Regions from separate parts of the Cohnella sp. GCM10012308 genome, predicted to be linked through region 2. Evidence: a T-box and tRNA genes for the amino acid it is inferred to sense, from the RefSeq annotation. Region 2 holds a T-box; the other holds one or more tRNA genes.
What was found. A T-box is a leader RNA that pairs with one kind of tRNA and senses whether it is charged. The one in region 2 lies ahead of ACFOTD_RS03625 (valine--tRNA ligase), so its partner is inferred to be a tRNA-Val.
Positions count from the first base shown of each region.

Region 1: it has a tRNA-Val gene. The T-box ahead of ACFOTD_RS03625 (valine--tRNA ligase) is inferred to sense a tRNA for this amino acid. The anticodon was not compared.

Region 1 is NZ_JBHRYU010000001.1:497,159-504,607, forward strand. Features, by position in the region: gene ACFOTD_RS02310 (hypothetical protein) at 1-218, opposite strand, end outside; gene ACFOTD_RS02315 (MBL fold metallo-hydrolase) at 394-1,128, shown strand; tRNA gene ACFOTD_RS02320 (tRNA-Val) at 1,762-1,837, shown strand; gene ACFOTD_RS02325 (hypothetical protein) at 2,045-2,467, shown strand; tRNA gene ACFOTD_RS02330 (tRNA-Val) at 2,598-2,673, shown strand; gene ACFOTD_RS02335 (acyltransferase family protein) at 2,802-3,977, shown strand; gene ACFOTD_RS02340 (S-layer homology domain-containing protein) at 4,128-5,057, shown strand; gene ACFOTD_RS02345 (uracil-DNA glycosylase) at 5,126-5,878, opposite strand; gene dat (D-amino-acid transaminase) at 5,969-6,814, shown strand; gene ACFOTD_RS02355 (hypothetical protein) at 6,861-7,028, opposite strand; gene ACFOTD_RS02360 (YdhK family protein) at 7,250-7,449, shown strand, end outside.
Region 2 is NZ_JBHRYU010000002.1:67,812-75,260, reverse strand. Features, by position in the region: gene hemL (glutamate-1-semialdehyde 2,1-aminomutase) at 1-1,045, shown strand, start outside; gene ACFOTD_RS03630 (LysM peptidoglycan-binding domain-containing protein) at 1,306-2,895, shown strand; T-box leader at 3,164-3,410, shown strand; gene ACFOTD_RS03625 (valine--tRNA ligase) at 3,553-6,204, shown strand; gene ACFOTD_RS03620 (bifunctional folylpolyglutamate synthase/dihydrofolate synthase) at 6,222-7,449, shown strand, end outside.

The sequences.
Region 1 (7,449 bases), on a different contig from region 2:
CCTTTTTTGGGAAGCGTAAGGACGCAGGGGACGCCCTTGCCGAGCGCGCCCGGCTTCGACATCCGTTCGAGGTACGCGATGCCTCTCGCGCACGGCGTCTTGCATACGGCGCATACGTCCGACAAGACGACCTTCATCTGCGGCTGGACATGCTCGGCGTGCGCTTTTTTCTTGGCTCCGCCTTTAGCGCTTTTGGTCTGGCTGGCTGGCTTGCTCATCTCGCGCTTCTCCCCCGGCGGCCGTGTGCGGAGCGCCAGGATAATTTATGCATGCAGACGCCCGGACGCCACTGCCGGTCCGGTATGGGAATTGACATCTTCTGCTACCTCATAAATTATGGTACAGTAATTTAGAATTTACGGTCGGGTGCTCGTAGGGACTGGTCACGGGAGGCTGCTGATGGATATTCGGATGCTGGGTTGCGGAAGCGCGTTCGCCAAGGAATTTTACAATAATAACGCCATCGTGTACGCGGGGGGCAAGAAGCTCCTGCTCGACTGCGGGACGACCGCGCATGTCGCCATGCGCAAGCTCGGCATCGCCCTGCCGGAACTCGACGGCGTGCTGATCACCCATATTCACGCGGATCACGTCGGCGGACTTGAGGAGCTCGCCTTTCAACTAAAGTTCCAGTTCAAACGGCGGATTCCTTTATATATCGCAGATTCGTTGACCGGCATATTGTGGGAGCATTCGCTTCGGGGCGGACTCGAGCAAGAAGGCTTGCTCTCGCTGTCCGATTATTTCGACGTCCGGCCGCTGCAGGAAGGGACGGCATACGAGGTGCTGCCCGGACTCACTGCAGAGCTGCTCCGCACGCCGCATATTCCGGGGAAGCTCAGTTACTCCATCTTATTCGGACCGTCCTTCTTCTACTCGTCCGACATGATTTTCGAGCCCGAGCTGCTCCGGCAGCTTGTCGCCGAGCGCGGCGTGGAGACGATTTTCCACGACTGCCAGCTGGAGCCGCCGGGCGTCGTACATACTTGTCTTCCTCAGCTGTTGACGCTGCCTGAGGATTTGCAGCGCAAAATCTATCTGATGCATTACGGAGATGCGCAACCGGCTTACGTCGGCCGCAGCGGCGAGATGAAGTTCGTCGAACAACACCGCTTGTACAGCTTTTAACTTAAGACGCTTCATGCAAGAAGGAGGAGAACCAACTTGACAGGCTTGTGGATCGGGGCTGCCATCATCGTAGCCATCATTATCTGGCTGACGATATGGGTAACGAAAAAAGCTTACTCCAAAAAGTGGGAAGGCGACAACGACGAATAGACGTCATTCTCTACGGACGGCGCATAGACGGTCGTTAACACGGGAGCCGTATCTTCCGGCTTGGGAAACAGGCTGCAGCCGGCAAGCGTTGCAGAAGCTCCGGCAATAATCAATAACTTGGCCGCACGAGCGCGGCCACGATTGCGAACGTTCATCGGGGATTCCTCTTTTCTTCTCTCGGATATCCCCAGTCTGTACCGATAGTGCCGCTTCTATCCTTCGCGATCGAGCAGCCGCACGACCGCAATCAGCACCGTGCCGATCAGCCCGAACAGCAAGACGAGCCATAGCGTTAACAACGGGATATTGTCCATTCCCGGGAAGCGCCTCCGATTCTGTCCATACTAGCCTTAGTTGCCGGTATTCCCAGTTTACGCGGCGATTAAGCGAATCATCCCGAAGCGGCGAAAATTCAAACGAAAAAAGTTATTGACTTCGATAGCTTGTCTTGCTATTATATAAAAGTCCTTCCGATTCCGATACGATCTGATAGCTCAGCTGGGAGAGCACTACCTTGACAGGGTAGGGGTCACAGGTTCGATCCCTGTTCAGATCACCATACTTTTCAATGACAGAAGCCTTGCGTTGCAGGGCTTCTTTTTATTTTCATTTCACCTTCTCTCTTCATCTCTCTTCTTTTTTCGTTTTATACGGCGCCTCCCTTCGTTCACGCTCCACCGCGGTCGATTTTTCCTGCCATTTCTTTTCACCCCGTTTAAAGTCAGGCTCTCCTGCTCACAATAACATCCGAAGGAGGGAATTCACCATGTTAAAAACTTCTCGCCGCAACGCGCTGCTCGCAGCGACGCTGCTGCTGGCGCTCGCCTCCCCCACGATGGCAGGCAAGGCCAGTGCCGAGACTCCGGCCGGAAGCGATCCCGCAGTCTCCCGGCAGTCTCAAACGCCCGCTGCTGCCGCGCCGGTACCGAACGCAGAACGCGTGCACCGCGAAGGTCATCACCACGGCCGCAAGCACCAGCGCCGCCTGAACGACATGGCCGAGGTTCTGGGCATGACGCCGGCTCAGTTGATCGACGAGCTCAAGAAAGGCAAGTCGATCGCCCAGATCGGCAAAACCAAAGGCATGAGCGAGGATCAGCTGATCGACAAGCTGCTCGATAAGGAACGCGTCCACCTCAAGCAGCAAGTCAACCGCTCCTGGACTGCCGAAGCCAAAAAAAATACGTAATGCGGCCGCCTCCAAATCGCGGGTCGGCGATCAGTCGACTCGCCGATTTGGAGCTTCGAATATTTTTTTTCAAAAACACTTTACACGGCGATAATCTTCCTCTATAATCAATCAAGTCGCCACCAAACATGATCTGATAGCTCAGCTGGGAGAGCACTACCTTGACAGGGTAGGGGTCACAGGTTCGATCCCTGTTCAGATCACCATACTTAACGACACAGAGTTCTCGATTCGATCGAGAGCTCTTTTTTATTTTCGAATCGCAAACCAGCGTTGACAATCTTCGGAAAATGATACAAAATGTATCCATCATCTCTTCGGAGGAGCTTACTTAATGAAAAATCGTTACTTACAATTGGATGCGCTTAGAGGGTTAGCCGCGGCGATTGTCCTGCTTGGGCATGTTTACGCGGTTCATGCGGAGCATTCGACATGGGAAACCCTGCTCTTCGACTCCCCCTTTTCCCCATTCGCTTTTCTTTTGAACGGGCATGCGGCCGTCATCTTCTTTTTCGTGCTCAGCGGCTTCGTCCTCTCCCTGCCCATTCTCGGCAGCCGGAAGGTCGCTTACGGCAGCTATATCGTGAAACGTTTTTTCAGAATATATGTGCCCTATATCATAAGTATCGCGGCTGCAATACCTTTGCTGGCCTTCGCCCCCAAATTCCAAAGCGACCTGTTCGCGCCCGCATACAATGCCAATTGGACGCATTCGCTCACCGCCAAAGAAATCGTCAATCATGCGATCGCGATCGGCCCTTTTAGAACCGTCGATTTGAACGGCGTAATCTGGACGCTCGTCCATGAAATGCGGATCTCGATTGTCTTCCCTTTCGTTGTCTTGATCTTAATGGCCCGTAAATGGGGAGCAACCTTAATGGCGCTTCCGGCGCTATCCGTATTGTCCGCACTGACGATCTCATATGCCCATATCAACGCAGGCGACACGCTTCATTACTTGTGCTTCTTTATTCTCGGCATGCTCATCGCCAAATACAAAAGCGAGCTCATCGATTTTATCGGCAGACGCCTCGCGCATATCCGTTGGGCTTTATGGATCGCCGGTTTTGTCGTTTATAATTACAGTTATTTCGTCGCGAAAAGTCTGGCAGGCGTCCAAGCGACGTTCCCTTATGGTTGGATGGCCGGAGACTACTTGTATGCTGTCGGCGTGTGCGCCCTTCTCGTCTTGTCCCTCTCATCGCCCCGGGCAACCTTTTGGCTTACGCGCAAAACGCCTGTTTTTCTCGGTAAAATTTCGTTTAGCCTGTATTTGTACCACTTCCTGATCCTGCTCTCCTTTATGCATTATTTCTATGGCCGCGCCTCATTTTATCTCTTACTCCCTTCGGCGGTCGCCATATCCTTCGCCGCGGGTTACCTGGGCTATAAATTTATCGAGCTGCCATCAATCGAGCTGGGCAGACGAATCGCAGGCAAGTTCAACGGCGGGACGAAGAACAGGGTCCGGCTTCGAAATGACGGGAAAGAAAATCAAGCCGCAGTCTGAGGTCCAATGTAGATATAGCTTTATTTCATGACCGCTAGCGACCTGAAGCCCTTGAGGCTTCCTTTTTATTTGCTGCAACCTTTCGCCGCACGCTTGCGTTTGAGTGGTTGACCGTTCGGGAAAAACAATCCATACAAGGAGGACACGATTATGAAAAAATCGTACAAGAGCTTGTTCGTTCTACTCGCCGTTTTGCTGTTCACCCTGTCCGCAAGCGGCTCCGCGTTCGCCTTCAACGATATTGACAAGGACGCCGGCAAAAGCTACATCGAGCAGCTTCAAAAGAAAGGCCTGATCAAAGGCGACGGCAGCGGGATGTTCAAGCCGAAAAGCGCGCTTACTGCGCAATCGGCCGTCTTGCTTATCGTGAACGGCTTCGGGCTCAACATCGACAACATCCGCTTTATCAAGGAGCCCAAAGCAAGCGACTTCTTTACGAAGGTCAAGGACGACGCGTATTATGCCAAAGCCTTTATCATCGCCAACCTGAACGGCCTCGAGATCCCGCGCGACATCGACCCGAACGGCAAAGTCACGCGCGAGCAATTCGCGCACTGGATTTTTAAGGCGATCAGCAAGAAGGGCGATTATGCCTGGATCGAAATGTACCAAACGTTCAAGGACGAAGATAAGGTCACGAAAGGCTACATGGATAGCGTCCAAAAGCTTCTCGTCGGCAAAATCGCGTCTCTCGACAACGGGAAGTTCCGTCCGAAGGACGCCATCACCCGCAGCGAAGCCGCGGTCATCCTCGCCAAGGCGCTCGCGTTCGTCAAAAACACGCAGCCCGTGCCGCCTGCGGAGCCCGAGCAACCAGCCTCTCCGCTGACTGAAGTTAAGCTGACGACCGAAGCGTACGGCAGCGAAGCGACGAAGGTCACGATCTCCGCCCAAGCACCGCATCCTGGCTACGGCATCGAGATCACGAACGTTGCGTTTAAGGATAAGCAGGCAATCGTAACCTATCGGGTCGTCAAGCCCGATCCGGAGAAATTCTATCCGCAAGTGATTACGACCGTCAGCGCGTCCGTCTATGTAAGCAACGCCTACACCCCCGTTCTCGGCGGCGCGGCGAAATAGTACCATTCCGTACAAAAGAGCCGCCCGGGAATCCCCCGACGGCTCTTCGTTTTTTTGCATGCAGCGATTTATTCCCGCCCGGTCGTATCGATTCTCTCCGCCGACGCCGCCGTCTCCCGGCGCATAAGCTCCCGCTCTCCAGCCGCCAGCTCGGGCACGCACCAATCGATCGGCTCAAGACCGGCTTGCTCCAGGTATTCGTTCGCTTTGGAGAAAGGCCGGCTGCCAAAAAAGCCGTTATGGGCGGACAAGGGGCTCGGATGCGCCGAAGCGATCACGAAATGCTTGCGATTATCGATAAATGCCGCCTTTTTCTGCGCATGGCTACCCCACAAGATGAACACGAGAGGCTCCTCCCGCTCGTTCAACGCCGCTACGACGGCGTCGGTGAACCTCTCCCAGCCTAGCCCCTTATGAGAGTTGGCCTCGCCTTCCCGCACCGTTAGTACCGCGTTGAGCAGCAGGACGCCCTGCTTCGCCCAATACGACAAATTGCCGTGGGGTGGAACCGGGCATCCGAGGTCGCTCTGAAGCTCCTTGAAAATATTGCGAAGCGACGGCGGCTGCTTCACGCCCGGCAGTACGGAAAAGCTGAGACCGTGCGCCTGCCCCGCACCGTGATATGGATCCTGCCCCAGGATGACCACCTTCGCATCCCGATAGGAAGTCAGATGAAGCGCCTCGAAAATATGGTGCATGTCCGGGAAGACCGTCCGCTCGCGGTACTCGGCCGCCAATTGCGTTTTTAACGTTTTATAATAGGGTTTGCCCAATTCGGGCTGTAGCAGGGACTCCCAATCGTTTTTGAACACCGCTGGCATGAGGCACGCCTCCTGATTTATGATAGCTATGAAGCGATTCTATTATATCAGAATCGATCTGTTCGCCCAAAAGGAAAAGGAGCTGCGCCCATGACTTCGATCTACTGGCACGACAACGCATTCCTGCCCGAGGAGGAAGTGCGAATCTCGCCGCATGACCGCGGCTATAATTTCGGAGACGGCATCTACGAGGTGTTCCGCGTTTATGGCGGCCACTTGTTCGAGGCCGAAGCGCACTTCGAGCGGCTGCGGCTCAGCGCAGAAGGACTTAAGCTGGCGCTGCCCTGGGGAATCGACGGACTGCGTGCGGCAATGTTCGAGTTAGTGGAGCGGAACGCGCTGTCCGAAGGCACGGTATATTTGCAAATCACGCGCGGCGCCGCCCCGCGCAACCATCTCTTCCCTGCCGGCGCCGCCCCCGTCGCGCTCGCTTATACGCGGGAGGTATCGCGTCCCGTTCAAACGATGGATCAAGGGATATCGGTCGTCACGCTCGAGGATATCCGCTGGCTGCACTGCAACTACAAGACGCTTAACCTGCTGGCCAACGTACTCGCGAAGCAGGAAGCGGCGGACCGCGGAGCCGCGGATGCCGTTCTGCACCGGGGCGGCACCGTTACCGAAAGCAGCGCTTCTAACGTTATGATCGTCAAAGACGGCACGGTTATTACGCATCCCGCGAACAACCTGATTCTGCACGGCGTCACGCGCGCCGTGGCGCTTCACCTGGCGCTGGACGCGGAGATCCCTACCCAGGAGCGCCCCTTTTCTCTGGACGAGTTATACGAGGCCGACGAGGCGTTCGTGACGGGCACGACCGTGGAGATCACGCCGATCGTAGCCGTGGACGGCCGCGAGGTGGGAGACGGCAAACCGGGCCCGATCACGCGCAGGCTGCAGCGCGAGTTCGCAGCCGCCATCGGACTGGGGCAATAATAAACGGCTCCGCCGCGCATCAAGCGCGAACGGAGCCGTTCCTTTATTAAACCTCGATGCTGAATACGACATACCGGTTCAGCTGCTTCTCATCCTTCTCCGCCTTCTCCACGACCCTGTAAGAATCGGCGCCCTCTTCCTGAATGACGAAGTACGACCGCTCGTGCTCCCTGAACAGTTTTTTGGCCAGATCGATCGCATATTGCTTCATCATGCCGTAATACCCCGCTTCCTCTTCACTTCGCAAAGGACTGCTTATTCATTACCCTTTCATCAATTCAACGCCGGAGTCGGATTTCCTGCCGGAATTAAAGGATGCGAGCATGAACCGTTTGCAATTGAATTTGCAATTGAATTTGCAATTGAATTAAAAATGCATTTTAATATACCCATGCAGGGTATGGTATATTATAGTTAAAAAAGGAGACGTACATGATGAAAAAACGGTTGGTTATCCTCGGTTTATCAGCTTCACTCGCATTAAGCGGCTGCGCGAACGGCGATGTCGAGGGCGGCATGAAAGGCATGCACCACCAGTCACATTCCAGTTCTACAATCATTCCGAACTTAAAGGAAGCGCATGCCCCGGCGTTCCCGGTCGGAAGCAAGATTACGATTCATTCCGATCATATGGA
Region 2 (7,449 bases):
GACCGCTGAAAAAGGAACGAGCTTTGGCGCGCCGACCGAGCTGGAGACGGAGATGGCGGAGCTTGTATGCGCCCGCGTGCCTTCGATCGAGGTGGTCCGCATGGTCAACTCGGGCACCGAGGCGACGATGAGCGCGATCCGGCTAGCTCGCGGATATACCGGCCGCAGCCGGATTTTAAAGTTTGAGGGCTCGTACCACGGGCATGCCGACAGCCTTCTGATCAAGGCCGGTTCCGGCGTGGCAACGCTCGGCCTGCCGGACAGCCCGGGCGTTCCGGAGAGCATCGCGTCTCACACGATTACGGTTCCGTACAACGATCTCGCATCGGTCAAGCTCGCATTCGAGCGGTACGGCGAGGAGATCGCGGCGATCATCGTGGAGCCTGTTGCCGGCAACATGGGCGTCGTCCCTCCGCTGCCCGGATTTCTGCAGGGCCTTCGGGACGTAACGAAACAACATGGCAGCTTGCTCATTTTCGACGAGGTCATGACGGGCTTTCGCGTGCACTTGAACTGCGCGCAAGGGCTTTACGGAATTACGCCCGACCTGACTTGTCTCGGGAAGGTCATCGGCGGCGGACTGCCGGTCGGCGCCTACGGCGGCCGGCGGGAACTGATGGAGCGGATGGCGCCGGTCGGGCCGATCTACCAAGCGGGCACGCTCTCGGGCAATCCGCTAGCGATGGCGGCGGGGCTTGCCACGCTCAAGCTGCTCGATGAGACCGCTTATCAGCGCTTGGAGCGGCTTGCCATGCGTTTGCAAGCGGGGCTCGACGCCAATGCGCGCGAATACGGCATCGGGATGACGATCAACCGCGTCGGCTCGATGGTCTGCCCGTTCCTTACGGACAAGCAGGTCATCAACTTCGAGACGGCGAAGCAATCGAACACGGAACGATTTAAGACGTTGTTCGGCAGAATGCTCGATCAGGGCGTCAACCTGCCGCCTTCCCAATTCGAGGGCTGGTTCCTGTCCATCGCGCATAGCGAGGACGACATCGACGAGACGATCGCGGCGCACCGCGCTGCACTCGGCAAGTTTTAATCCGGACGACCCGGAAGTCCATAGGCATGCCCACCTTTTTAGAGCATATAGATAGATAGGGAGTGAAGCCTGCCTCCGGGCGGTTCGGGCAGCGGATGCTCCAGGGCACGCGGGAACAGGGGCTTGAACCGGCCTCTTCGCGTCGACGACGGAGATCTTGGAATCGCAAGTCAGGCATACGGCTGTTGCTGCCCTTTGCAGCGAAGCGGCCGTTGCTGCCGGGGAAGCAGGGACTCTATGCCGAGAGGGGGAGACCTGTCGTGACGGAATCGTCGAACGGATTGAGATTCGATATTTATGAACGGGTGCAGCTGGCCAGCGATGCCTTGTCCATCGACACGCTCGAGGAGATCGAGCTGTCGCCGCACATCGAGGCGTTGGAACAGGAAGATAGCGTGCTGCTGCGGGGATATTTGCTGCTCAGCGGTACTTACCGGTCAATCGGAGAGGCAGAGGCGGCGGGCACGCTGGAGCATCGCATCCCGGTCGAAATCTCCTTGCCGCAGAGCCGCGTGCGCCAGCTGGAAGAGCTGGACGTCGAGATCGACCACTTCGACGTCGATCTGCTCACCGAGCGCTCGCTGAACGTGACGGGCGTGCTCGGCTTGCGGGGCGTGCAGACGGAAGCTCGCGAAGCGCCGGCATGGCGCGAGGACGAATTTACGGTCGCGCACGACGCGCCGGAGCGAGTGTCGGCGCCTGAAGCGGATCGGCGCGACGAAGTCAGCCAAGCCTTCGCGCTGCCGCCGCTTGGCGATTTTGCTTTCGAACAGGCGGAGGAAGCCAGGGAGAGCGAGACTTTTGGCGGGGCGCCGGAAGCAGGTCGGACGGAAGCCTCTTTTTCCGCGGGCAACCAACCTCAAGCGCCGGTCTATTCGCAGCCCGGGCCGGTATACTTGCCGCCTGCTTGGACGGATCCGGGCGCCGCTCAGGATGCGGCCGCATCGCCGGTCTGGTACGAGCAGCAGCGTGCGCGCGCCGAAGCCGAGGCGCGCGCTCGCGAGGAGGCGCTGCTCCGGCAGCAGGAGCTCGCTCAGGTCGCCGCCGAGGCGCTGGAGCGGCAGCTCGCCGAAGCGACAAGGGCGGAGGCCGAGGCACGCGCTGCCGAGGAAGCCCGCGCGTACGAGCTTGCGGAGCGGGAAAAAGCCGAGCATGATGCGTTTGAGGCATCTGCGCAGGCGGAGCGCAACAGGCAGTTGGAGGAAGAGCGGGACAGGCGGGAAGAAGCCGAAGCTTGGGAGCGGCTGCTCGCCTATCAGCGTCTCGAGGAGGAGCCGGCGGAGTTTATCGCGCCAGCCGAGACCGTTCCTCCGCAGTCCGAGCCTCCCACTTACCCGCAGGTATACGAGACGAATATCTCTGCGCCTCCCGCGTGGCCCGGCGTCGAGAGCGACGCAGTTGCGCAGGATCAGACGGAAGCGGCCGAAGCGGACGACGCGTCCAAGTATGAGCAACGCCAGCCGGACCCGGCCGGACCGAAGCTGGGATTGTCCGGCAAGGGGCCGAGCGGGGCGGAGTCGGCTTTTGGCGTCGGCATCCTGTCTCAGCTGGGCGATAAGGGAGCGATTCGAGAGGCCGGTCTGAAGGCGGCCGAAGAAGCGAGGCTAGCCGCGCCGCCCGAGAATCTGCAAAATAACCGTGCCACGGGAGACGAGATCGAATGGACGCGCCTGTTCCTCGCCAAGGACGCGGGCCAATCGTTTCGCAAGGTGAAAATGGTGATCGTACAGTGCGAGGATACGCTCGACGGCATCGCGGGCAAGTACCAGCTGCAGTCCCGCGAGCTGCAGCTGTACAATAGGCTTCCCGATCCGCATCTGGCGGAAGGGCAAGTGCTCTATATCCCTTAAGCAAAGAAGCAGTTCGCCCTGCGGCCGCCTTGGCCGCAGGGCGTCTTCGCGTTCCGCCCGCTCGGCCCCTCGCCTCGTCCGAGTCCCGTCCAGTCCTTTCCTCGCCCGAACCCGCAGTCTCTTCACACGAGTCGCTCGCCCGTCCGGTTCCAATGGCTCGCCGTCCGGCCCGAGTCCCGCTCACGTCCGGTCCGAGTCGCTCGCCTCGTCCGCTCCCGCCGCTGCCGCCACAGGTTGACTGCATGTAGCCGTACGGGTATGATAGGGAAATAAGACATGGATAGGGATCAGTAAGCAGTCGTACCCTTCAGAGAGCGGAACCGCTGCATTGCAGCGCTGCGAGGTTCCGCAGGTAGTAAGCTGCCGAAGTCGCCCTGGAGTTTCCCGTTCGAACCGAGCACGCCGTAGAACGGGACGGCCGCAGCCGTTATCTTGCGTTCGAGAGCCGCATGTTGTCCGGATGGAAGATGCGGAATGAAGGTGGTACCACGGAAGTTCAACCTTTCGTCCTTTGCGGCGGGAGGTTTTTGCTTTTTTTCGGGGTCTCGCCCTGAACCCGAGCGCGCTTCGGCGGCGCCGTCCCTGTTCGAACGGGGCGCGAAGTGCCGAAGGCCGATCGCCAATCGTCTGATCCACGTCCCTGGAGGTTGTGAACTAATGAGCGACATCAATCAAAACAAACCCCTTGAACTGCCAACTACGTACGACCCGACCGGTGCCGAGCAGAAATGGTACGAGGCTTGGCTTGAAGGCGGATTTTTCAAAGCCGGCTCTAGACCGGATGCGCCCAAATACACGATCGTCATCCCGCCGCCCAACGTGACGGGCATGCTGCATATCGGCCATGCGCTCGATCTGACGCTGCAGGATATCCTCATTCGTTTCAAAAGGATGCAGGGCTTCGACGCGCTATGGGTGCCGGGTACGGACCACGCGGGCATCGCCACGCAGACGAAGGTGGAGAGCAAGCTTCGCGAGGAGGGGCTGTCCCGTTACGATCTCGGACGCGAGAAGTTCCTTGAGCGCGTCTGGGACTGGAAGGAGCAGTACGCGGGCTCGATCCGCAAGCAATGGTCCAAAATGGGCCTCAGCCTGGACTACTCCCGCGAGCGTTTCACGCTTGACGAAGGATTGTCCAAGGCGGTTCGCGAGGTGTTCAAGCGCCTTTACGACAAGGGCTTGATCTACCGCGGCAAGCGTATCATCAACTGGGATCCGGCCGCCAAGACCGCGCTCTCGGACATTGAAGTCGAATACAAAGAAGTGAACGGCCATCTCTACCATCTGCAGTACCCGCTCGCGGACGGCAGCGGACATCTGACGGTCGCGACGACGCGGCCCGAGACGATGCTGGGCGATACGGCGGTAGCCGTGCATCCCGAGGACGAGCGTTACAAGCACCTCATCGGCAAGATGCTCCGGCTCCCGATCGTCGGACGCGAGATTCCGGTCGTCGGCGACGAGTATGTCGACAAGGAGTTCGGCAGCGGTGCCGTCAAGATTACGCCGGCGCACGACCCCAACGACTTCGAGGTCGGCGCCCGCCACGATCTGCCGCAGATCATCGTCATGGACGAGAGCGGACGGATGAACGATCAGGCCGGCCCGTACGAGGGTATGGACCGCGCCGACTGCCGCAAGGCGATCGTCAAGGACCTGCAGGAGCAAGGCGTCCTGATCCGGATCGAGGATCACGTTCACCAGGTCGGCCACAGCGAGCGCAGCGGCGCCGTCGTCGAGCCTTACCTTTCGACGCAGTGGTTCGTCTCCATGAAGCCGCTCGCCGAAGCCGCGATCAATGCGCAGCGCTCGGGCAATGGCGTCAACTTCGTGCCGGATCGCTTCGAGAAAATTTATCTGCACTGGATCGAGAACGTACGCGACTGGTGCATTTCCCGCCAGCTCTGGTGGGGACACCGCATCCCGGCCTGGTACAAGGAAGGCACGGACGAGATCTACGTTGGCACGGAGGCGCCCGAAGGCGAAGGCTGGGTGCAGGACGAGGACGTGCTGGACACGTGGTTCAGCTCGGCGCTATGGCCGTTCTCGACGCTCGGCTGGCCGGAAAGCACCGAGGACCTCAAGCGTTACTATCCGACGGACGTGCTCGTTACGGGCTACGACATTATTTATTTCTGGGTCGCCCGGATGATTTTCACCGCGCTGGAGTTCACGGGAGAGTCGCCGTTCAAGGACGTGCTCATCCATGGTCTCGTACGCGATGCCGAGGGCCGCAAGATGTCCAAATCGCTCGGCAACGGCGTAGATCCGTTCGAAGTTATCGAGAAATACGGCGCCGACGCGATGCGCTACATGCTGTCCACGGGCAACACGCCTGGACAGGATCTTCGTTTTCGCTGGGAGAAGGTCGAGCAGGCGCGCAACTTCGCCAACAAGATCTGGAACGCTTCTCGCTTTGCCTTGATGAATCTTGAGGGCTTCAAGGTAGAAAATATCGATCTGACCGGCAGCCTGTCTACGGCGGACCGTTGGATTCTGCACCGGTTCCACGAGACGGCGCGCGACGTGACCCGCCTTATGGAAACGTACGAGTTCGGCGAGACGGGACGTCTTCTTTACAACTTCATCTGGGACGATCTGTGCGACTGGTACATCGAGTTCGCCAAGCTCACGCTGTACGGGGAAGAAGCTGCCGCTAAGGCGAGTACGCAATCGGTCATCGCCTATGTGCTGGATCGTACGCTGCGCCTGCTGCATCCGTTCATGCCTTATTTGTCGGAAGAGATCTGGCAGCATCTGCCTCACGAAGCTGGCGAGACGATTACGCTCGCAGCCTGGCCGGCCTACGACGCCGCGTTCGACGCGCCAGAGGCGGTTCAAGAGATGGGACTGCTCATGGACGCGATCCGCGCGGTGCGCAACGTGCGCGCCGAGGTCGGCGTAACGCCGGGCAAAAAAGTAGAACTGCTCGCGAAGCCGACGACTGAAGCGTCCGCGGGCATCCTGAAGCGCAACGAAGAGTATCTGCGGAGGTTCTGCAATACGTCGAGCCTGACGCTGGACGCAAGCCTCGCCGCGCCGGAGAAGGCAATGACCGCCATCGTGACGGGCGTCGAGCTGTATCTGCCGATCGCCGGCCTGATCGATATCGGTCAGGAGATCGCGCGGCTGACCAAGGAGCTCGCTTCGCTGAACGCCGAGGTCGACCGCGTTGAGAAAAAGCTGGCGAACGAAGGCTATATCGCGAAGGCGCCAGCCAACGTCGTCGAGCAGGAGCGCGCGAAAGGCGCCGACTATCGCGACAAGCGCGACAAAGTGCTGGCACGGATCGAAGAGCTTAAAAACTAATGGAGGCGAGCGCAGGCATGACAACTTCGCAAGACGCGTCATCTCAGAACGCTCATGACCTGACAGCCGCCGGAGACGGCGGAGTAGCTTCCTTCCGTACCGCCGCCGAGGCGGTCGGCTGGATCTCCGGCCTTGCGCCGGTCGTCGGCATCAAGCCGGGTCTCGAGCGGATGGAGCTGCTGCTGGAAAAGCTGAACCACCCGCACCGCCGTCTCAGATTCATCCATGTGGCGGGCACGAACGGCAAAGGCTCCGTATGCGCGATGCTGGCCTCGGTCTTGCGGCAGAGCGGTTATGACGTCGGATTGTTCACGTCGCCATACCTTACTTCATTCGCGGATCGTATCGATTACAACGGCGAAGCGATGCCGGACGAGGTCATCGTTCGTCTTGCGAACCGGCTGAAGCCGCTCTCGGACGCGTTGGCGGATTCCGAATGGGGGCCGCTGACGGCCTTTGAGCTGACGACGGCCATGGCGATTCTCTACTACGCGACGGTGACTTTTCCGGATTATGTCGTGTGGGAGACGGGGCTGGGCGGGCGCCTCGACGTGACCAACGTCGTCACGCCGGTCGTCAGCATCATTACGAACGTCGGGCATGACCATATGGATCTTTTGGGCGATACGCTTGCGGACATTGCCCGGGAAAAGGCAGGCATCGTCAAAGCTGGCGTTCCTGTCGTATCGACTGCGCTTGCGCCTGAGGCGGCCGCGATCATTAAAGAGACCGCCGTCTCGCGCCAAGCGACGCTATATCAGTTGGGCGATCAGTTTTCCTACGAAAATCGCGGCACGCAAGAAGAAGCGCAAGCCTTCGATTTTCGGAATCTGTTCAGGGGACTCGGCGAGGTACGGATCGGCTTGGCCGGTCCGCATCAACAGACCAATGCGGCTGCCGTCATCATGGCGATCGACGTGCTGCGGACATACTATGCGCTTATCGTCGACGAGGCCGACTTGAGGGAAGGGCTAAGCCGGGCGTCTTGGCCCGGCAGGCTGGAACTCGTCAGCCGCGAGCCTCGGATTCTGCTTGACGGCGCGCACAATCCCGAAGGCATGGCCGCATTGGCCGAGGCGCTGCGTCAGGGGTATCCGCGCGATAAGCTCAATGTGCTGATCGCCATGATGCCCAACAAGAATCATGAAGACGCATTAAGGCATATACTACCAATGGTGAGTACGCTTGTCGTTACGGAACCGGACCATCATCGCAAGATGGGGGCTGAAGCGCTGGCGGACGTCG